Methanotorris igneus Kol 5: one gene and its partners. Each later gene encodes a partner of the first gene's protein in a complex. Links are inferred from orthologs where the notes say so. Each region holds a gene or a part of one and is shown on either strand. Other genes may lie near its edges.

The links.
Region 2: the proteins of METIG_RS08520 (region 1) and mcrC are in contact, whole or in part, in a cryo-EM structure (PDB 9H1L), measured with the Methanococcus maripaludis proteins. The link is inferred for Methanotorris igneus Kol 5 from one-to-one orthologs. Residues at the interface, in WP_011170365.1 of Methanococcus maripaludis: Arg6, Glu8, Gln30, His32, Val33, Met34, Gln35, Tyr39, Leu80, Ser81, Arg82, Leu85, Pro86, His87, Cys90, Asp91, Ser93, Glu94, Arg97, Lys98, Lys102, Pro103, Asn104, Met105, Ile106, Gly107, Ala109, His110, Lys122, Glu123; in WP_011171501.1 of Methanococcus maripaludis: Arg5, Lys6, Glu7, Gln8, Ile9, Val10, Asp11, Cys12, Arg13, Ala14, Val15, Met16, Gly17, Gly19, Glu20, Gly22, Gly23, Leu24, Gln26, Arg27, Gly28, Thr29, Phe30, Ala31, Glu32, Leu34, Asn36, Thr51, Tyr59, Arg62.
Region 3: the proteins of METIG_RS08520 (region 1) and METIG_RS01690 are in contact, whole or in part, in a cryo-EM structure (PDB 9H1L), measured with the Methanococcus maripaludis proteins. The link is inferred for Methanotorris igneus Kol 5 from one-to-one orthologs. Residues at the interface, in WP_011170365.1 of Methanococcus maripaludis: Ser79, Ser81, Arg82, His83, His84, Ala112, Gly113, Lys114, Asn115, Ile116, Asn139, Phe140, Glu141, Ser142, Cys143, Gly162, Pro163, Arg178, Arg179, Ala180, Gln181; in WP_104837391.1 of Methanococcus maripaludis: Cys8, Asp10, Ala12, Gly13, Ile16, Tyr17, Arg19, Ile20, Thr23, Cys41, Gln43, Asp44, Pro46, Phe48, Asp134, Asn137, Arg138, Val139, Phe140, Pro141, Glu142, Gly143, Arg145, Glu161, Lys162.

What each region holds. Positions count from the first base shown.
Region 1 is NC_015562.1:1,734,524-1,742,458, forward strand. Bases 1,131-3,899 are described here. They hold METIG_RS08520 (methanogenesis marker 7 protein), read right to left. Parts: upstream 3,087-3,899; coding sequence 2,175-3,086; downstream 1,131-2,174. Other genes in these bases: speB (agmatinase), read left to right, coding at 1,131-1,521; METIG_RS08515 (hypothetical protein), read right to left, coding at 1,745-2,161; METIG_RS08525 (DUF2209 domain-containing protein), read right to left, coding at 3,214-3,612; METIG_RS08530 (CBS domain-containing protein), read right to left, coding at 3,646-3,899. Also shown: METIG_RS08505 (tRNA (N(6)-L-threonylcarbamoyladenosine(37)-C(2))-methylthiotransferase), read left to right, coding at 1-551; more of speB, read left to right, coding at 676-1,130; more of METIG_RS08530, read right to left, coding at 3,900-4,611; METIG_RS08535 (nicotinamide-nucleotide adenylyltransferase), read left to right, coding at 4,924-5,430; METIG_RS08540 (DUF2097 domain-containing protein), read left to right, coding at 5,459-5,758; METIG_RS08545 (cobalt-precorrin-8 methylmutase), read left to right, coding at 6,032-6,664; METIG_RS08550 (hypothetical protein), read right to left, coding at 7,096-7,305; METIG_RS08555 (hypothetical protein), read right to left, coding at 7,331-7,921; METIG_RS09480 (hypothetical protein), read right to left, coding at 7,897-7,935.
Region 2 is NC_015562.1:1,236,134-1,241,574, forward strand. What follows is about bases 1-2,858. They hold mcrC (methyl-coenzyme M reductase I operon protein C), read left to right. Parts: upstream 1-1,060; coding sequence 1,061-1,657; downstream 1,658-2,858. Other genes in these bases: mcrB (coenzyme-B sulfoethylthiotransferase subunit beta), read left to right, coding at 1-543; mcrD (methyl-coenzyme M reductase operon protein D), read left to right, coding at 553-1,059; mcrG (coenzyme-B sulfoethylthiotransferase subunit gamma), read left to right, coding at 1,670-2,452; mcrA (coenzyme-B sulfoethylthiotransferase subunit alpha), read left to right, coding at 2,586-2,858. Outside these bases: more of mcrA, read left to right, coding at 2,859-4,247; mtrE (tetrahydromethanopterin S-methyltransferase subunit E), read left to right, coding at 4,479-5,378; mtrD (tetrahydromethanopterin S-methyltransferase subunit D), read left to right, coding at 5,435-5,441.
Region 3 is NC_015562.1:353,001-358,289, forward strand. Bases 1-2,706 are described here. They hold METIG_RS01690 (methanogenesis marker 17 protein), read left to right. Parts: upstream 1-924; coding sequence 925-1,488; downstream 1,489-2,706. Other genes in these bases: METIG_RS01685 (methanogenesis marker 15 protein), read left to right, coding at 1-876; cobT (nicotinate mononucleotide-dependent phosphoribosyltransferase CobT), read left to right, coding at 1,871-2,706. In the rest of the region: more of cobT, read left to right, coding at 2,707-2,953; METIG_RS01700 (methanogenesis marker 6 protein), read left to right, coding at 2,977-3,429; METIG_RS01705 (hydantoinase B/oxoprolinase family protein), read right to left, coding at 3,484-5,160; METIG_RS01710 (hypothetical protein), read right to left, coding at 5,224-5,289.

The sequences.
Region 1 (7,935 bases):
TAATTGAAGCATATAAGGATGAGAAGGTTGCTAAACTCTTACATTTACCATTGCAGAGTGGGGATGATGATGTTTTAAAGGCAATGAAGAGGGAATATACAGTTGATGAGTTCATCTCAATTGTAAATGAATTTAGAAAAAAGATAAAGGACTTAACTTTTGTAACGGACATTATTGTTGGTTTTCCAACAGAAACAGAAGAAGCCTTTGAGAACACACTCGAAGTTTTAAGAAAGTTAAAACCAGATTACATTCATGGGGCCAAATATACATCGAGAAAATACACAGAAGCGGCAAGGATGAAACAAATTGATACAAAAATAAGAAAAAGAAGGTCTGAGATTCTTGATAAGTTGAGAAGAGAGTTAAGTTATATGAATAATAAAAAATACATTGGAAAGAAGATGAGAGTTTTAGTAACTGAGGAAGGTAAAGGAATTACGCACAATTTCAAAGTTGTTAGATTTAATAAGAATGCAGAAATTGGAACATTTAAAGAGATAAAGATAACCGACGCTAAGACATTTGGCTTATTTGGAGAATTGTGCTAAATTTTCTAAAAACATTTTTATATTAACCATTCTTTTACTTATGGTTATGTGCAAATTTTAATCCTAATAGGCGGATTTGCAAATATTTTTGATATAATATTTTACCATATTAGTGAGGGATAGAATGGAATATTTTGAGGATTATACAAAGTTTATATGTGCAAGTGATGACTTTGAAAATGCAGATGCAGTTATTTTTGGAATCCCGTACGATGGAACTACAAGTTTTAAAGCAGGGACAAGATTCGGTCCTAAGGCAATAAGAGAGGCGTCATGGGGATTGGAAACATACAGCCCAATTTTAAGGAAGGATTTGGTTGATTGCAATTTTTGCGATATGCAGGACATTTTTATTTATGGAAGTCAGGAAGAAACATTTGAGAGGATATATCAAGCCTCAAAAGACATAATGAAGAGCGAAAAAATTCCAATAATGCTTGGAGGAGAACACTCAGTAACCTACCCTGTTGTTAAGGCAGCGAAGGATATCTATGGAGATTTGGTGGTCTTGCACTTTGATGCCCATTGTGATTTGAGGGATGAGTATTTGGGGAACAAGTTGTCCCATGCATGTGTTATTAGGAGATGCTATGAATTAACAAAAGACATCTACCAATTTGGGATTAGGAGTGGGGATAGAGAGGAGTGGGAATTTGCAAAAAATACAAAATTATCCATGGAGTTAATGAGTAAGGAAGATGTAAAAGAAATTAAGGATTTAGATAAACCAATATATTTAACTGTTGATATTGACGTTTTAGACCCTGCATTTGCCCCTGGAACAGGAACACCAGAACCTTGTGGATTTTCAACAAGAGAGTTATTGAATTCCCTATATAATTTAAAAGAAGTTAACGATAGGATTATTGGTTTTGATGTTGTTGAGGTATCTCCGCATTATGATATTGGAGGGATTACTGCTATTGCAGCGGCAAAGATTGTTAGGGAATTAATTTTGATGATATTGTAAACCATAGTTCCCATCAAATATATAAATATATAACTACATCAATATACTTTGAATATATTTCCAATAGCTTATTAAAAAAGAATACTGTTAGAAAGATGGGAGAAATTAATTAACATATATAAATATTTAAATATATGATGAGAATTAAGGCACACTAATGAATTTCAAATAAATGATTAATAAAAGGTATTAAAATGATACAAGATAAAATTAAGAAAAAGAGCTAAATGTAAACCTTAACCTCTTTATCAAGAACCTTTATAACTTCACATTCTCCTTCTGGCTCTTCTTCAACAATTTCAATCTTATCTTTGTTTGCTATATCATTTGCAATAATCTCTAAAATATATCTATATTCATCATCATTGGTATATAGTTTCACTTTTGTTTTGAATTTTCTTGCCAATCTTGCTATTTCCCTCAATGCTAATTTTGTTTCTGTAACCAACTCCAAGTATTCCTTTGCTATTTTTAAATCCTCCAATGTTCCACATAAAACAGGATACTTTACATCATGAATTTCATCTTTTCTAAGGTCAAACTTAACATTACACATTTCCAACAATCTGGCAATAATGGATTGTGGTAACCCAGGGGGTATTGGCATCTCTATTATTTGGTTGTCGTTGCTATTTTCCATAATCTCCCTCCAACTATTTGCCTAACTCAAATTCAACTTCCGATTTTGGTTTTATCTTTACAAGAATGTAGTTTTTCATCATAGACCTTGTTATATATGCAATATCTTTTAAAACATAATTTCCTACTTTAACATTTGCAATTTTATCTTTGTATTTGTCATAATCCATTTTAATCCTTAAACCATCAAGTTGTGTAACAATGGGCATTGGGGAGAGTATGTTAAATACTTCCTCCACTCTTTTCTCAATCTCGTCCTTAACGACAACTGGTGGCACAATTGGGGGATCGTAAGAGAGTTCTTTTCTCCTCTCATTTATCAACTCTGTAACAACGTCTATCATTTTTCTCAATGCCCTAATTTCCTCCCCATGTCTCAACCTATGTGCTCTCCTACCTAAGTTTCCAACATATGGATAAGGGATATCTAACTCCTCCGGCCCTCCAGTTACAACTACTGGAATATCCACATCAAATAAGTGTGTTTTGTCTTTTATACAATTTGCAAAATTACCCATTACATATATTGCAATATCATGCTCTTCGATGAGTTTCTTCTCCCTCTCGCTAATTCTACTTATACTTTTCCCTGCCCCATGTGCAAGACCTATCATATTTGGCTTTGCTCCAAATCTCCTAACATATTCAGATATATCACATGCAGTGTGTGGCAAGTGATGCCTTGACAAACTTGGGGCAACAACTGCTATCTCAATCCCTGCCAATGGTGTCTCAACTACTTTCCCTTTATATTTCTTTGCTTCTTCTTTAAATGCCTCAATCTCACTTTGGGGCAAAGCAACGGTCATATAAACATCTAACTGCATGACATGCTCTTGAATAACAAAGCCACCGATATCTTCAATCCATTCCTTTAAAATATTATTCTTGTATACTCCTCCTTCATATCTAACAATTTCATACATTTTTTCACCAAAATAACTTGATAAAGATGGGGATTTTCACAAACAATTCATGAACAATAAGTTGAAAATTACTATAAAATAATTATTAATGAATTTTACAATAAATTATTCAGATTGTTCCACAATTTCATTCTGATTCTCCATTGTTCAAATCTAATTCCTTCAACAATAATTTTCTACATGAGTATGATACATGGTGAGCAATATTTATTAGCTCTAACTCCCCCAATGTTTTTGGATGAATTACCTCTTTCCCCAACAAACTGGAAACATGTTCTTTTGGGATTCTAAAAAATTCCCCCTTTTCACAAACAATATAGTCATAATTTCCTTTTATTTTACTCATTAATTCTTTAACCTCTTTTATTATATCCTTTGGTGTCTGTGTTGTACTCTCTGAGTAATGCACCTCAATCTTTTCGACATGTATTACTCTATCTGCTGATATCTCAGCCAAAATCCCTGCGTAGAGCCTTAAGAATTTCCCATATACTTCATGTCTTCCAGATATATCTATCCCAAGCACCTTTATCTTATCACCTCATCATGTTGTTATTTCTTAGAAGTCTATTCTAATGGTTACAGTTCCAAAGGTCTTTTTGCTTTCTCTAAATGATGTTATATCAGTTATTATCCTCATAATGCAAGACCTCTCATTAATTAATGTTATGTGGTCGGTTATTATAATCTCTTCAAATGAATATTTTTCAATGAGGTCTATGATTTCTTTAACAATTTTTTCGTCAAGTATGTTTAATGTTTTTGTTGTTATTGAGATATGATCTACTCTATTCTTGCTCTTCATTATTTTTGCAAGTGGTTCCCAATCTCTTGTTTGTATTTCAATATACCCTTCTTTTTCTGATACAGCATATCCCCTCGCACCAAGCAATACAACCATATCATCAGCAAGTTTATTTACCTTTGACATATCACTATCGTAAAAATAGAAGTTTGTTATGTGTTTGCATTCTGTTATTTTTGGCATTTCATTTAGTAGAATCACTGATGCCCTCAACAAGTCACTTTTAGTTACAATTCCCAGTAAATTGTTATCCTCATCAACAACCAATACCCTCCCAATATCATTCTTCCACATGATTTTTTGGACATCTGCTGCACTTGTTTTTGGAGATACGGTTATTAACTTGTCCTCAGGAGTCATTACATCTTTAACTTTAAATTTTTTAAATAATTCCCTTCCAATCTTTTTTAAATCATTGAAGGTGACAATACCAAGAATGTTGTCATCTTTATCAACAACAGGATAACCCAAATGCTTATGTTCTCTAATATGTTTTTCAAATTTTTCCAAGTCCATATCTTCTGGAACGGTCAAAACATTTTTTGTCATTATGTCCTCTACTGTTATCTCATTTAGGACACTCGATGCATATGTTTTTATTATATCTTCTTCAAACTCTATTAGAAACTTGGTTATTTTTTCAAAGATTTCACTCAAATGGTTCAGTTCCAATCCAATGTTATATATCCTTTCAATTGTTGATAGTTTTTTAAAAAACATGAACTATCACCACAAGGAATTTATAAATAAAGGGTGTTAAATAAAAATTCCCATTCTCATTATTTATAAATTAATAACTTATAACTTAACAGTTTTATAATTATTTAATTATTTAAAAATTGTGATACGGATTTTAGGATTACATAATCATAAACACAAAAATTATAGGCATTACTAAATTTTATAATGAAACTTCTTAAAAAGATTTATCAAAGAGAGAGTGTACCGATCAAAGTGGAGCATACTATCTTAGATATTCTTTATTGTAAAATTACGTATCAACTATAAATCATTAGGTTTAGTGGTGAGGTTATGAGAGGTTTTATTATTGGGAGGTTCCAACCATTCCACAATGGACATTTAAATGTTATAAAGAAGATATCTAAGGAAGTGGATGAGCTGATAATAGGTATCGGAAGTGCTCAAAAAAGCCACACCCTTGATAACCCATTTACTGCAGGAGAGAGAATAATGATGATAACAAAAACATTGAAAAATTTTGATTTTCAATATTATGTAATCCCAATAAATGATATTGAGTTCAATGCAATCTGGGTCTCTTATGTTGAGGCGTTAACACCTCCTTTTGACGTGGTTTACTCAGGAAATTCACTTGTTAGGGAGTTATTTGAGGAGAGAGGATATATGGTTAAAAAACCAGAGATGTTTAACAGAAAAGAATACTCTGGAACTGAGATTAGGAGAAGGATGTTAAATGGAGAAGAATGGGAACCTTTAGTTCCAAAGGAGGTTGCTGAAGTTATAAAAGAAATAAGAGGAGTCGAGAGGCTAATTAGGTTGAGTGAAAAGGACTATTAAAATCTTAAAAAATTTTGGAGGGTTTAAAATGAAAGGGCATTTTGCACCAAAAATGTGTATTGAAAAGGAAGTTGATCCCGAAGAAATTCTAGAGTATATGCACAAGAATATTGAAGAAGGGGATTACATTGAAGTGTATTTTGGTAGGGTCCATGTTGAAGGGACTGTAGTGGTTGCAAGTGATGGATTCTTTAGAGTTGATACAGACAACGACCTCTTGGGGACTTTGGAGTTTGATGTTTCATCAATTATTGATGATTTAATAGAATTAGTGCATATAAAAGAGGATAACGCAGAGGAGAAAATTATTTTAAGAGTAAAAGGGTAAATATAGCCATAATTTATTTATATGCCTATGAATTTCAAATAGTGGTTATCTTCCCTTAAAATTTGAAATAATGCTAAATAATCTTAAAAAAATTTATTGTAGCCATATTTCAAATTCTAACGCATGGCTATAATATATCTAAGAGGCACTGCCGAGCGTAGCGAGGCAGTGCATCCGATTTTGATGAAATCGAAGCGAAGCTTCGAGCTGCAAAACCCTTCTAACGCACACGACTATGGGTTGGAGGTCGTTATGTTGAAATTTCATGAGTTTATGGGAGCAATAACAAAAGAGGGAATAAGCATTGCCGAAAAATCCAGAGAAATCGTAAAGAATAAAATAAGGAATGTTTTAGGGGATAAAATAAATAGTTACTCAAAAGAAGAATTAAGCATTATTGAGAGGGTAGTCCACGCAACTGCTGATGAGGAATACGCAAAGTTGATATATTTTAAAGATAATGCAGTAGAGGAAGGAGTCAAAGCAATAAAAGAAAACAAGCCCATAGTAGTAGATATAAACATGATAAAAGCGGGAATAAGATACAATAATACATATTGTTTTATAAATGATAGAAAAACTTATGAACTTGCACAGAAAGAACAAATCACAAGGGCAGTGGCCTCAATAAGGATTGCAAAAGATTTGATAGATGACGGGATTGTTGTTATTGGAAATGCCCCAACTGCATTGTTGGAAGTTATAAGGATGATCAATGAAGAGAATATAAAGCCAAGAGTTGTTATTGGAGTTCCCGTAGGTTTTGTTCAGGCGAGTGAATCGAAAGAACTGCTGAGGAAAACTGATGTTCCTTCAATAACAACCATAGGACCAAAGGGAGGAACACCAGTGGCAGTTTCAATAATCAATGGAATTATAGCAATGAGTAGGGATGAGAGAGTTTAGGAATCAAATTTATTAAAAAATTTAAGAAAGCATCTATTCTGTTTGGATGCAACTAATGTAATTTTACTACAAACCATCAAAATTTTTTAATTTAGGAGTTTTGTAAATATATTTAAATATTTGGATTAATTATGAAAAAGACCTTAAATATAAAAGGACTATGAAATTTTCCACAACTCTATGGTTTAATTTTTTATGGGCTCCTATGAAACCCCTATTATCAAAGAGGCAATTTTAATCCTAAAATTCTTTGAAACCCATAAATAGATATTCATTATATAGAATATCACCTTTCCGTTTTTGGAAAGGTAGGGGTGAAATATATTCATTCTGAAAATACATAACGTTTCTTTTTTAGCATAAACAAATTTTTTGTTATTCAAAATAACAGTATGAGATTACAATAGATATACTTAATGTAGTGATTATAATTAAATATTCAAATATACTTGCGAAAGTTCTATAATTAATTCAGTTAAACCTTCAAAAAAGAAATATCCAACAGCACAGTAAATAGATAGTTTTTTATTTTCTTTTAGGGCTTTGTTTATCTTTTCTTTGAATAACTCTAATACTGTTTTCTCATAAGGTAGAATATTGGGCTTATTATTGTAGATTGGGATTGTTTGAATGAACCCCATTTTAACCCCTATTTTTGTTAATTGATTAAATTATCTTATACATCTGGACATACTCTATTATAATTTCATTATTTGTTTCTTTATCAATTTTTTTGTCTTTTCTTTTTTGTAAAATTTTAAAGCCATTGTTTTCATAAAATTTAATTAACTTTTCATTATTTAGAGTTTCTACCAAGATTATCCTTCCCCCAACAAGCTCATTTGCATTACATAGTGTATCTATTGCTTCTTGTAGTATTATATCCCCCTTAATTTCATCCCAAAATTTATCGTTTTTTCCCAGTTGTCCAATAAGATAGATAGAAAATTCTTTCTTTTCTTTAGAGATGCCATCTAACTTTTTTAACGTCTTTTTTGATATTTCTTCATCAACAATTTTTAAAATAGATAGTGCTAAGGTAAAGTATGCTAAAATATCCTTAGTATCTTTTTTGAAAATTAGATAGGTTCTACTTTTATTTAATTTTTCAAACAATATTGCAGTATTTTTTAAAAATAATTCAACATCAGGATTTTTAGAACAACTAAAATTATTTAGTAAATTTTTTACTTTTTCTTCATCATATTTTTCTAATAATCTTTTTAGTGGAACTATAATTCCATCTTCTCTAACCATCTTTCGCCCTCTTC
Region 2 (5,441 bases), 500 kb from region 1 along the record:
GTTGGTACCGTTGTAGCATCAGTTGTTGAAAGAGCATTAGAAGATGGTGTCATTACAGAAGACAAGAAATTACCGTCAGGATTCGTAATGTACAAACCAGTTGATGTTGCTAAATGGAACGCTTACGCAGCAGCAGGTTTAGTTGCTGCAGTTATCGTAAACTGTGGTGCAGCAAGAGCAGCACAAAACGTTGCATCAACAATCTTGTACTACAACGACATACTTGAATACGAAACTGGATTACCAGGAGTTGACTTTGGTAGAGCAGAAGGTACTGCAGTTGGTTTCAGTTTCTTCAGCCACTCCATCTACGGTGGGGGAGGTCCAGGTATCTTCCACGGAAACCACGTTGTTACAAGACACAGCAAAGGATTTGCAATCCCACCAGTATGTGCTGCGATGTGTGTAGATGCTGGAACCCAGATGTTCTCACCAGAAAAAACATCAGCATTAGTTGGTGCAGTTTACAGTGCAATTGATGAATTCAGAGAACCATTGAAATACGTAATTGAAGGGGCATTAGAAATTAAAGACAAAATCTAAGTGATTTAGATGATAGAAGTTGAAGTTTTTCCTCACAGATATTTAAAAGCCACTACAACTGAAAAATTTCTAAATAAAGTTTATGCCTTAGAAACTACTGAAAGAATTATTATCCATGGGCAGCCCCTCCCAAAAACCGTTTACTATGGGCCTGCAAAAGGAACACCAGTAAATCATTCAGAAAGAAAAATAATTAGCGTTGGAGGAGTTCCTGTAGAACTTACAGTTATGGCAGGGAGGTTTTGGATAACGCTTAAAGATGACAGCGAGTTAGACAAACTCAAAGAAATCTGTGAAGAGCTCTTCCCATTTGGATACAACATTAAAGTTGGTAAATTCTTGAAAGATAAGCCAACAGTAACTGACTATATAAAGTATGGAGAGAGATTTGTCAATGAAATAGATAAAAGATTGATTGGAATTACCGATCCAAGAAGTAAATTTGAATCTGCCGTCAAAATAATTCCAAAAGAAGAAGAAAAAGAAGATGAGGAAAAAAGTAGTAAAGAGGAGTAATATGCCAGTAGGTAGAAAAGAACAAATCATTGACTGTAGGGCAGTAATGGGTCTCGGTGAAGGTGGAGGACTGGCTCAGAGAGGTACTTTTGCAGAGGCATTAAGAAATGATGTAGTAGTAGTTGCAATGTCACCAGGGAGGAGGCATATAACAAAACCAGTATGTGAAATAACCTATGGAATCAGGGAAGCAGGGATTCAGACAAGTGTTCTTGTATTAGATGCTGGAAGCGGAATTCCTCACGATGCTCCACATGGCAGTTTAGGTTCAACCTTTGGGCTTAAGCCTGAAGAGGCTGCCCAAATAAATAGACATAAATTGTGTGTTGTGCATTTTGGAAATGTAATCAACCACGTGGTTTATAAAGCTCGATTGCTCTTGAGATACGTTGAAATACCAACAATTGTCGTTTGCCAGTGTCCAGTAGATATGGAAGATTTCGCAAAGGTTGGGGTTAAAACTCTAAATGTTATGCCTGTTGAACCACAAACAAAAGGAATGATTGTTGATATAGTGACAGGTGTAGTTAGGGGTGAATCTTGCCCACAAACTAAGATTGATGAGATAATTGAAAAAATCAAAAAGCACTTAACTTAATGAGGTGATTTTATGGCATACAAGCCTCAATTCTACCCAGGTGAAACAAAAATTGCACAAAACAGAAGAAACCACATGAACCCAGATGTTGAATTGGAAAAGTTAAGAGAAATTCCAGATGAAGATGTTGTAAAAATAATGGGTCACAGACAACCAGGGGAAGATTACAAAACAATTCACCCACCATTAGAAGAAATGGACTTACCAGAGGACTACGTAAGGGATTTAGTTGAGCCAATCAACGGAGCAAAAGAAGGACACAGAATTAGATACATCCAGTTCGCAGATTCAATGTACTTCGCTCCTGCTCAACCATACGACAGAGCAAGAACATACATGTGGAGATTCAGAGGGGTAGATACAGGTACCTTATCAGGAAGACAAGTTATCGAAATGAGAGAAAGCGACTTAGAGGCATTGTCCAAGAACTTCCTTATCGATACAGCATTCTTCGACCCAGCAAGATGTGGTATCAGGGGGGCAACTGTCCACGGGCACTCATTAAGATTGGATGAAAATGGTTTGATGTTCGACGCTCTCCAAAGATATGTTTACGATGAGAAAACAGGACACGTAGTATACGTAAAAGACCAAGTTGGAAGACCATTGGATGAACCAGTAGATGTTGGAGAGCCATTACCAGAAGAAAAATTAAGAGAAATTACAACAATCTACAGAAAAGACGGAATTCCAATGAGGGAAGACAAAGAGCTCTTAACAGTAGTTAAGAGAATCCACAGAGCAAGAACCCTTGGTGGATTCTGCCCAACAGAAGATGTATTCAAAGAACTCTAAACTAACTTATTTCTCTCTTGGCTTTAAATCAAAATCTTTAACCTTACTCATGACTAATAACTTAAATAATCAATAACCTAAAACTAAAATAGAAAAATAACAAAATTCCTCACAAATTCCTTGAGGTGAGCCTATGGAAGCAGAAAAGAAATTATTCTTAAAAGCATTGAAGGAGAAATTTGAAGAAGATCCAAAAGAAAAATACACAAAGTTCTACGTATTTGGAGGATGGAAACAATCAGCAAGAAAAAGAGAATTCGTTGAAGCAGCAGAAAAATTACTTGAGAAAAGAGGAGGAATTCCATTCTACAATCCAGACATTGGGGTTCCATTAGGTCAAAGAAAATTAATGCCATACAAACTCTCTGGAACAGACTACATTGTTGAAGGAGATGACTTACACTTCATGAACAACGCTGCAATGCAACAAATGTGGGATGACATTAGGAGAACTGTTATCGTTGGTATGGATACTGCGCATGCAGTTTTAGAGAAGAGGTTAGGGGTAGAAGTTACACCAGAAACAATCAACGAATACATGGAAACCATCAACCACGCATTACCTGGTGGGGCAGTTGTCCAAGAGCACATGGTTGAGGTCCACCCAGCATTAGCATGGGACTGTTACGCTAAGATATTCACTGGAGACGATGAATTAGCAGATGAGATTGACAAGAAGTTCTTAATTGACATCAACAAATTGTTCCCAGAAGAACAAGCAGAACAAATCAAGAAAGCTATCGGTAAAAGAACATACCAAGTCAACAGAGTACCAACATTAGTCGGTAGAGTTTGTGATGGAGGTACAATTGCAAGATGGTCTGCAATGCAAATTGGTATGTCCTTCATTACAGCATACAAGCTCTGTGCTGGGGAGGCAGCAATTGCTGACTTCTCCTACGCTGCAAAACACGCAGACGTTATCCAAATGGGTACACTCTTACCAGCAAGAAGAGCAAGAGGTCCAAACGAACCAGGTGGAATTCCATTCGGTATCTTAGCAGATATTGTCCAAACTTCAAGGGTAAGTGATGACCCAGTAGAACAAGCATTAGAAGTCGTTGGTGCAGGGGCAATGTTATACGACCAAATCTGGCTTGGTTCCTACATGTCTGGTGGTGTCGGATTCACACAATATGCAACCGCAGCTTACACAGATGACATCTTAGATGACTTCTCCTACTACGGATATGATTACATAACCAAGAAATATGGAGGATGTAACTCAATTAAACCAACTATGGATGTAGTTGAGGACATTGCAACAGAAGTGACCTTATACGCATTAGAGCAATATGACGAATATCCAGCGTTGTTAGAGGATCACTTTGGAGGTTCCCAAAGAGCAGCAGTTACAGCTGCAGCAGCAGGAATTACTACCGCATTAGCTACTGGTAACTCAAACGCTGGATTGAACGGATGGTACTTAAGCCAAATCTTACACAAAGAATACCACAGCAGATTAGGATTCTACGGATACGACTTGCAAGACCAATGTGGTGCCGCTAACTCATTATCAATTAGAAACGACGAGTCCTCACCATTAGAATTGAGAGGTCCAAACTATCCAAACTACGCAATGAACGTCGGTCACCAAGGAGAATACGCAGGTATTACACAAGCAGCACACTCAGCAAGAGGAGATGCATTTGCTCTCAACCCATTAATTAAAGTAGCATTCGCAGATCCATCATTGATCTTCGACTTTGCACACCCAAGAAAAGAGTTTGCAAGAGGTGCTTTAAGAGAATTCGAACCAGCAGGAGAAAGAGATCCAATTATTCCAGCACACTAAGGGCTTTTGCCCTTAATAAATTTTTTTTTTAATTATGTTTATATTGTTTTAGATTTAGTAACAATATGTAAAAGATACAAAAATCTTAAGTAAAAATAAAAAATTCTTTAATCTGACTTTTGCGAAATCAAATGGAAAAGAATATATATTATATAAGGAAAGATAAAAAATATCTTATTTTATTTGGGGTTGTGTTGTGTTAATGTTAATATTATTTTGTGAGGTGAAAAAATGGATACTACATTAATAGCCCTTGGAGCGTTGGCTTTGGCAGGAGCAGCAGCAACAATTGCTGGATGTGCAGAAGACTTAGAGTCTGACGTAGGTTCTCAGTCCAACCCTAACTCACAGGTTCAGTTAGCTCCACAAATGGGTAACATCCACAGATACTTCAACAAGGCAATTTCAGGGGAGCCAGTTTCATACGGTTTGTATGTTGCTGTTGCTGGTGCAATAGCATGGGCATTATTAAACTATGGGTTGAATCCTGTTCTTGCATTGGTAGCTGGTTCTGGTGTGGCAGCATTTGTTCATGGAGCTTATGCAGTTAGCTCATACTTAGGTAGAATTGTTGGTCAATCAAAGAACTTCGGTCAACCAGTTTACATGGATGTTGTTTTAAGCCACTTAGGGCCTATAGTAGGGCATGGATTTATAGCGGTATTCTGTATGGTTTTTGCAGCATATTTAGCAAATAATGTATTAGGAAACCCATTCCCATTGCCATTGGTAGCATTGATATTTGGTATTACAGTTGGGGCAATTGGTTCCTCCACAGGAGACGTTCACTATGGTGCTGAAAGAGAATATCAAAAGTATCCATTTGGAGGAGGGGTTCCTGTCGCTAACCATGGAGATATTGATATTAAAGCAGAATATGGTTTAAGAAATGGTTTGGACTCATCGTACTTCTGTTCAAGATTAGGTGGACCATTAACAGGGCTTTGCTTTGGTTTGATTATATTCTTAGATGGTTGGAGAGGCGTTTTAGGTGAAATTCTTGGAAATGATTTAATGACAAAATCAGTTATTGCGATCATTATAGGGCTTTTAATTGTTGTTGTCGCTGCAATATTAAATAGAAAAGTTGAGGTATTTGCAAGAGAGAAATACGGACCATACACAAAATAAGTTTGTATGACACAACAAATTCAAAATTGACTATAAACATGGAATGTGGTGATATCATGGATG
Region 3 (5,289 bases), 1.4 Mb from region 1 along the record:
TTAACAAGAATGGAAGCATTAGCAACAATTGTAGAGAGAAAATCATTATTGGCAAGGAAAAAGCAGGAGGGTATTAGCTTAGGTATTGATAGTGGTTCAACAACAACAAAAGCAGTAGTGATGCAGGATAATGAGGTTGTGGGAACAGGATGGGTCTATACAAGGGATGTAATAGAATCTGCAAAAGAGGCCGTTGACAATGCATTAAAAGAAGCAGGATTAAAAATAGAAGATATTGAGACCATTGGAACTACTGGATATGGTAGGCATACAATTGGAGAATACTTTAAGGCTGATTTGATTCAGGAAGAGTTAACCGTAAACTCAAAAGGGGCTGCATTTTTGGCAGATAAGCAGGAAGGAGAGGCGACAGTTATTGATATTGGAGGAATGGATAACAAAGCAATATCACTAAACAATGCAATCCCAGACAGCTTTACAATGGGTGGTATCTGTGCTGGGGCAAGCGGTAGGTTCTTTGAAATTACTGCAAGAAGATTAGGAGTCTCAATCCAAGAACTTGGGGAGTTAGCAGCTAAAGGAGACTGGAGAAAAATAAACATGAATAGTTATTGTATCGTCTTTGGTATTCAGGATTTAGTCACTGCATTAGCAGAGGGGGCAAAAGCAGAGGATGTTGCTGCAGCAGCGGCACATTCAGTTGCAGAGCAGATTTATGAGCAACAGTTGCAAGAGGTTGATGTTAGAGACCCAGTTATCTTGGTTGGGGGAAGTAGTTTGTTGAAGGGAATGGTTTTAGCATTAGAGGAAATTTTAGGTAGAAAAATTATTGTTCCACCATACTCCCAACACATTGGGGCTGTTGGTGCTGCACTATTAGCATCAGGATTTAGATACATGAAGAAAAAGGATTAACATAACTTATTTTATTTTTTAATTTTTAAAAATTATATTGGGGATAACATGGCAGAAATATTTGTGGATTGTAAGGACGAGGCAGGAAAAAAAATATATACAAAAATAATTCAAACGAGTCTTGAGGATTTGATACTTGGAAAATCTATTTTGGAAGTAAGGATGATTATAAGGGAGGATGAGCCCTATTTTATAATAGGAGTGTTACCAAAGCAAACAACAAAATTGATTAGGTTGAGGGATTTTGCAAATATTGAGGAAACAAAAAAGGTTGATGGGAAAACAATATACAAAATAAAAATAGAGGATGAAACATATTTACCTCAACTCCTTGAAAAGATAAACATTATTGACCAGCCATCAAGATTTGAAGTTGTGACAGATTCCCCAGTAGATTTGGATATGGTAGTTTATGACGCAAAAAAGGACTTCATAGCAAAGGTTCTTGATTTTATGAATAGAGTGTTCCCAGAAGGTATGAGGGTTAGGAAGACATTCTATGGAAAAGCAATAGCATCTATAGCATCAGAAAAACCATTTAAAAAAGAATGGTTGGATGTAGCTTTGAAATTAAAAGAAGAGTTGGAAAATACCAAAATAATAGGATTCTAAATTACATATAAATCCAAATAAAAATTTTTTATGCTAATATTTCCAAATTTTAAATTAAGTTAAAAATAGTATCAATTTTTTCTAAAACAATTAAATAACAATTAAATAACATTGAAAGTTTAAAATGTTTAAAATAACATAAAAAGTGGTGTCAGTTCGCCCATCTATCATCATGCATCAGCAGCTACTCCGGTCATCATCCACCGTTATTATATTAGTGTGGAACATTATATAAATAGTTTTATAGTTTATGATACAAGGAGTTTATAAATTAATTTTACCATAATTTAATTTTCTGTGCTTAATGAATTTTAAGTACTTCACTAATTTATGAAAATTATCCAAATTATGTCTAAACTTAAATAAGATACAAAGTGGGAATATGTCATTGATAACAATTAACGAGAATGGATTTTTAGATGAAATAAAGGGTAAAAAAGGATTGTTTTCTTGTGTTATCTCATCTATTGAAACAACAAAATATGTCCCTATCTCAGGTGTGCATAGGGATGTTATTGCCTACACTCCAGCTGCTGATATGGAGTTGGTGGTGTTGGGGAAAAGTATTTGTCTTCCCACTCCACCAATAGATGCAACTGGCTGCCCTTCCCCAGCAACAATTACAAGGGCATGCGTAGATTTAAAAAACATTCCCGCTCTAACCATTGATGCTGGATGTTTTGTTAAGCCAAACGTTCCATACATAAAGGTAAATGAAAACCCCACTGGAGATATAAGAAAAGGAAAGGCAATGAAAAATTCAAAAGAGTTATTTGAAAAGGGCTATACCCTCGGAAAAAATTTGATTTATGATTGTTTGATTGTTGGAGAGAGTGTCCCAGGAGGAACAACAACTGCATTGGGAGTTTTGATTGGTTTGGGTTATGATGCAGAGGGGAAAGTAAGTTCTGGTTCAGTAAATAACCCACACGAGTTAAAAATGGAAGTTGTAAGGAGTGGATTAAAAAGTGCGAAAATAGAAATTGGGAAGAGCAGTGTTTTTGATGTTTTAAATGCTGTTGGAGATACTATGATGCCTACTGTTGCAGGTATGGCAATTGCAGCAGTGGAAAATAAAAAGCCAGTAATCTTGGCTGGTGGAACACAGATGGCAGCAGTTCTTGCGGTTATAAAGGAGATAAATAAAGATGCCATAAAAAGTGGATTAATTTCAATAGGAACAACAGAATTTGTATTAAATGACAAAAATGCTGATTTAAAGGGAATTGTTGAGCAGATCGGGGATGTTCCAATACTCGCATCAAAATTCTACTATGAAAAGGCAAAAATTGATGGTCTGAGGGCATATTGCAGAGGTTCTGTAAAAGAGGGTGTTGGTGCTGGAGGTATTGCTGCTTATGCGTATATAAATGGATTAAAGCCAGATGATGTTAGAAGATATGTAGAAAACAACTATTATAGATGGTATAAAAATATAATAAATATGGAGATAAACAAAGAGTAGGTAAGAAATGTTAAGGTGAAAAAATGAAGACAAAGGTAATTGTTTTAGCAGATAATGCAGAAACTACACCTTCAAAACTATTCAGATTTTTAAATTCATTGAATTATGACATAAATGTTAAGGAGACATGTTTTGGGGCATATATTGAAGGAGAAGATGATGTTGTTGATAAAGTGGCAAATATAGTTAGAAATCTTGAAAAAAATAGGATATTTTGTAAAGATAGAGGATTCCCAATTTGGGATAAGAGGAGATGTAGGGCATTTAGAGGAGGGGGTCCAAGAGAAGGTTTCCACCAATTAGAAGCAGAGCAAAAGATATTGGATAAAATTGCAAAGGCATTAGATGAGATTGAGAAAGAAGGAATTCATCAAATAGATGAAATAGAAAAAGAAAAAGTAGATGACAAGACTAAAAAACTTGATGTTGAAACATTTAAAAAGATTATTGATGAAGAATTTAAACATAATCAGTGACAAAAGGTATTAAAATAACATAAAAGTGACAAAAATTTCTACAAACGACTATATTTAATGCCTCTCTTTAAAATCAACAATCAATTTATCTCCTTTTTTAATAATTTTTACTTTGTAATCACGATATGCGGAATCAATAGATATTTTTCCATCCTTCACATCTTCTAAAATTAAATCTATATTCCTTTGGCTTGGGGAGCCGTAGCCTCCACCACCAGGCGTGTTTATAACAACAACATCTCCGCTGTTTAATGTTACTGTATCCTTTCCAGATAGTGGGATTTTTTTACCGTCCCTTATAATATAATGCTCTCCAGGAGAACCATTATAACCCCCATTAACCCCCCAAGGAGAAATTTTTATCCTTTCAGCAATTAAAGACAATGTGCAATCTGAAAGAACCTTATAAACTCTTCTTATCCCCAAACCACCCCTATACTTTCCAGCACCACCAGAATCTTCCCTCAGTGAGTATTCAAGAACTAAGATTGGATACTCGTTTTCTATAACCTCAATTGGAGTGTTTAGTGTGTTTGTCATGTTTGCATGTACTCCATCAACACCATCTTTATTGTATCTTCCCCCAAATCCTCCTCCAATGGTCTCATAAAACGCCCATCCTTTGCCTCCAATAACCACGTTGTTCATACTCCCATTTGATGCTGCAGGAACTTTGTCTGGGAAGATGTTGTATAATGCCTTAAAGATAACATCAACAATCCTTTGAGACGTTTCAACATTTCCAACTGCTACAGGAGCAGGTTTTTTTGGATTAACTATTGTTTCTTCTGGAGCAATTATATCAACAACCCTAAAAATACCATGGTTCATTGGCATCTCTGGGTCTATGATGGATTTTAATGCAAATGATGTTGATGCAACAGTAACTCCATAAACGGCATTTAATGGGGCATCAATTTGCTTGTGGGTTCCAGTGAAATCAACCCTTATTTTGCCTTTATTTATCTCAATCTTTACATTTATATTTATTAATTTATCCTTATACTCGAGATAATCAACTCCCTCACAAGTGCATTGGATATCTCTAATCTTTGATTTTAGGTAATTTTCCGTATAGTCTAAGCTCCTTTTCCAGGATTCAACAACATCCCTGCAAGTGTATTTATCCATCAACTCTAAAATTCTCTCAACACCAATATTTAATGAGGATATTTGGGCTTTTAAATCCCCAATTGTAAATTTTGGAACTCTTACATTGGAAGTTATCAATTTTAGAAGTTCTTTGTTAAGTTCCCCATTTTCAACAAGTTTTGATGGGGGAATTATTAAGCCCTCTTGATAGAGTTCTTTTGCATCACTACTTATACTCCCCGGGACTTTTCCACCAACATCAACGTGATGGGCTTTATTTGCAACATATCCAACTATCTCATCATCATAAAATATTGGCTTTAAAAGAGTTATGTCATTCAAATGTGTCCCTGCTATGTATGGGTCGTTAACAATGATTATATCATCTTTTTCAACATCAATGCCTTCCCTACTTAAATAATCAATTATATTCTTAACTCCAACAGCCATGCTTCCCAAATGCACTGGAATGTGCTCTGCCTGGGCTATTAATTCTCCGTTGGATGATAAAATAGCACAACTAAAATCCAACCTATCCTTAATATTTGGAGAATAAGATGTGTTCCTTAAAACAATCCCCATTTCTTCTGCAATGTATGATGTGGAATTCCTTATTACTTCAATGGTGATTGTATCCATAGTATCACAGAATTTTGTTGGTTATAGGTATTTACAACAATCTTTTAGGTGGAAAATAAAAATTTAGATTTTATCCAACTCTACAAACAACCCCGGGGCAAGGATGTCGTGAGTATATTTATATTCTTT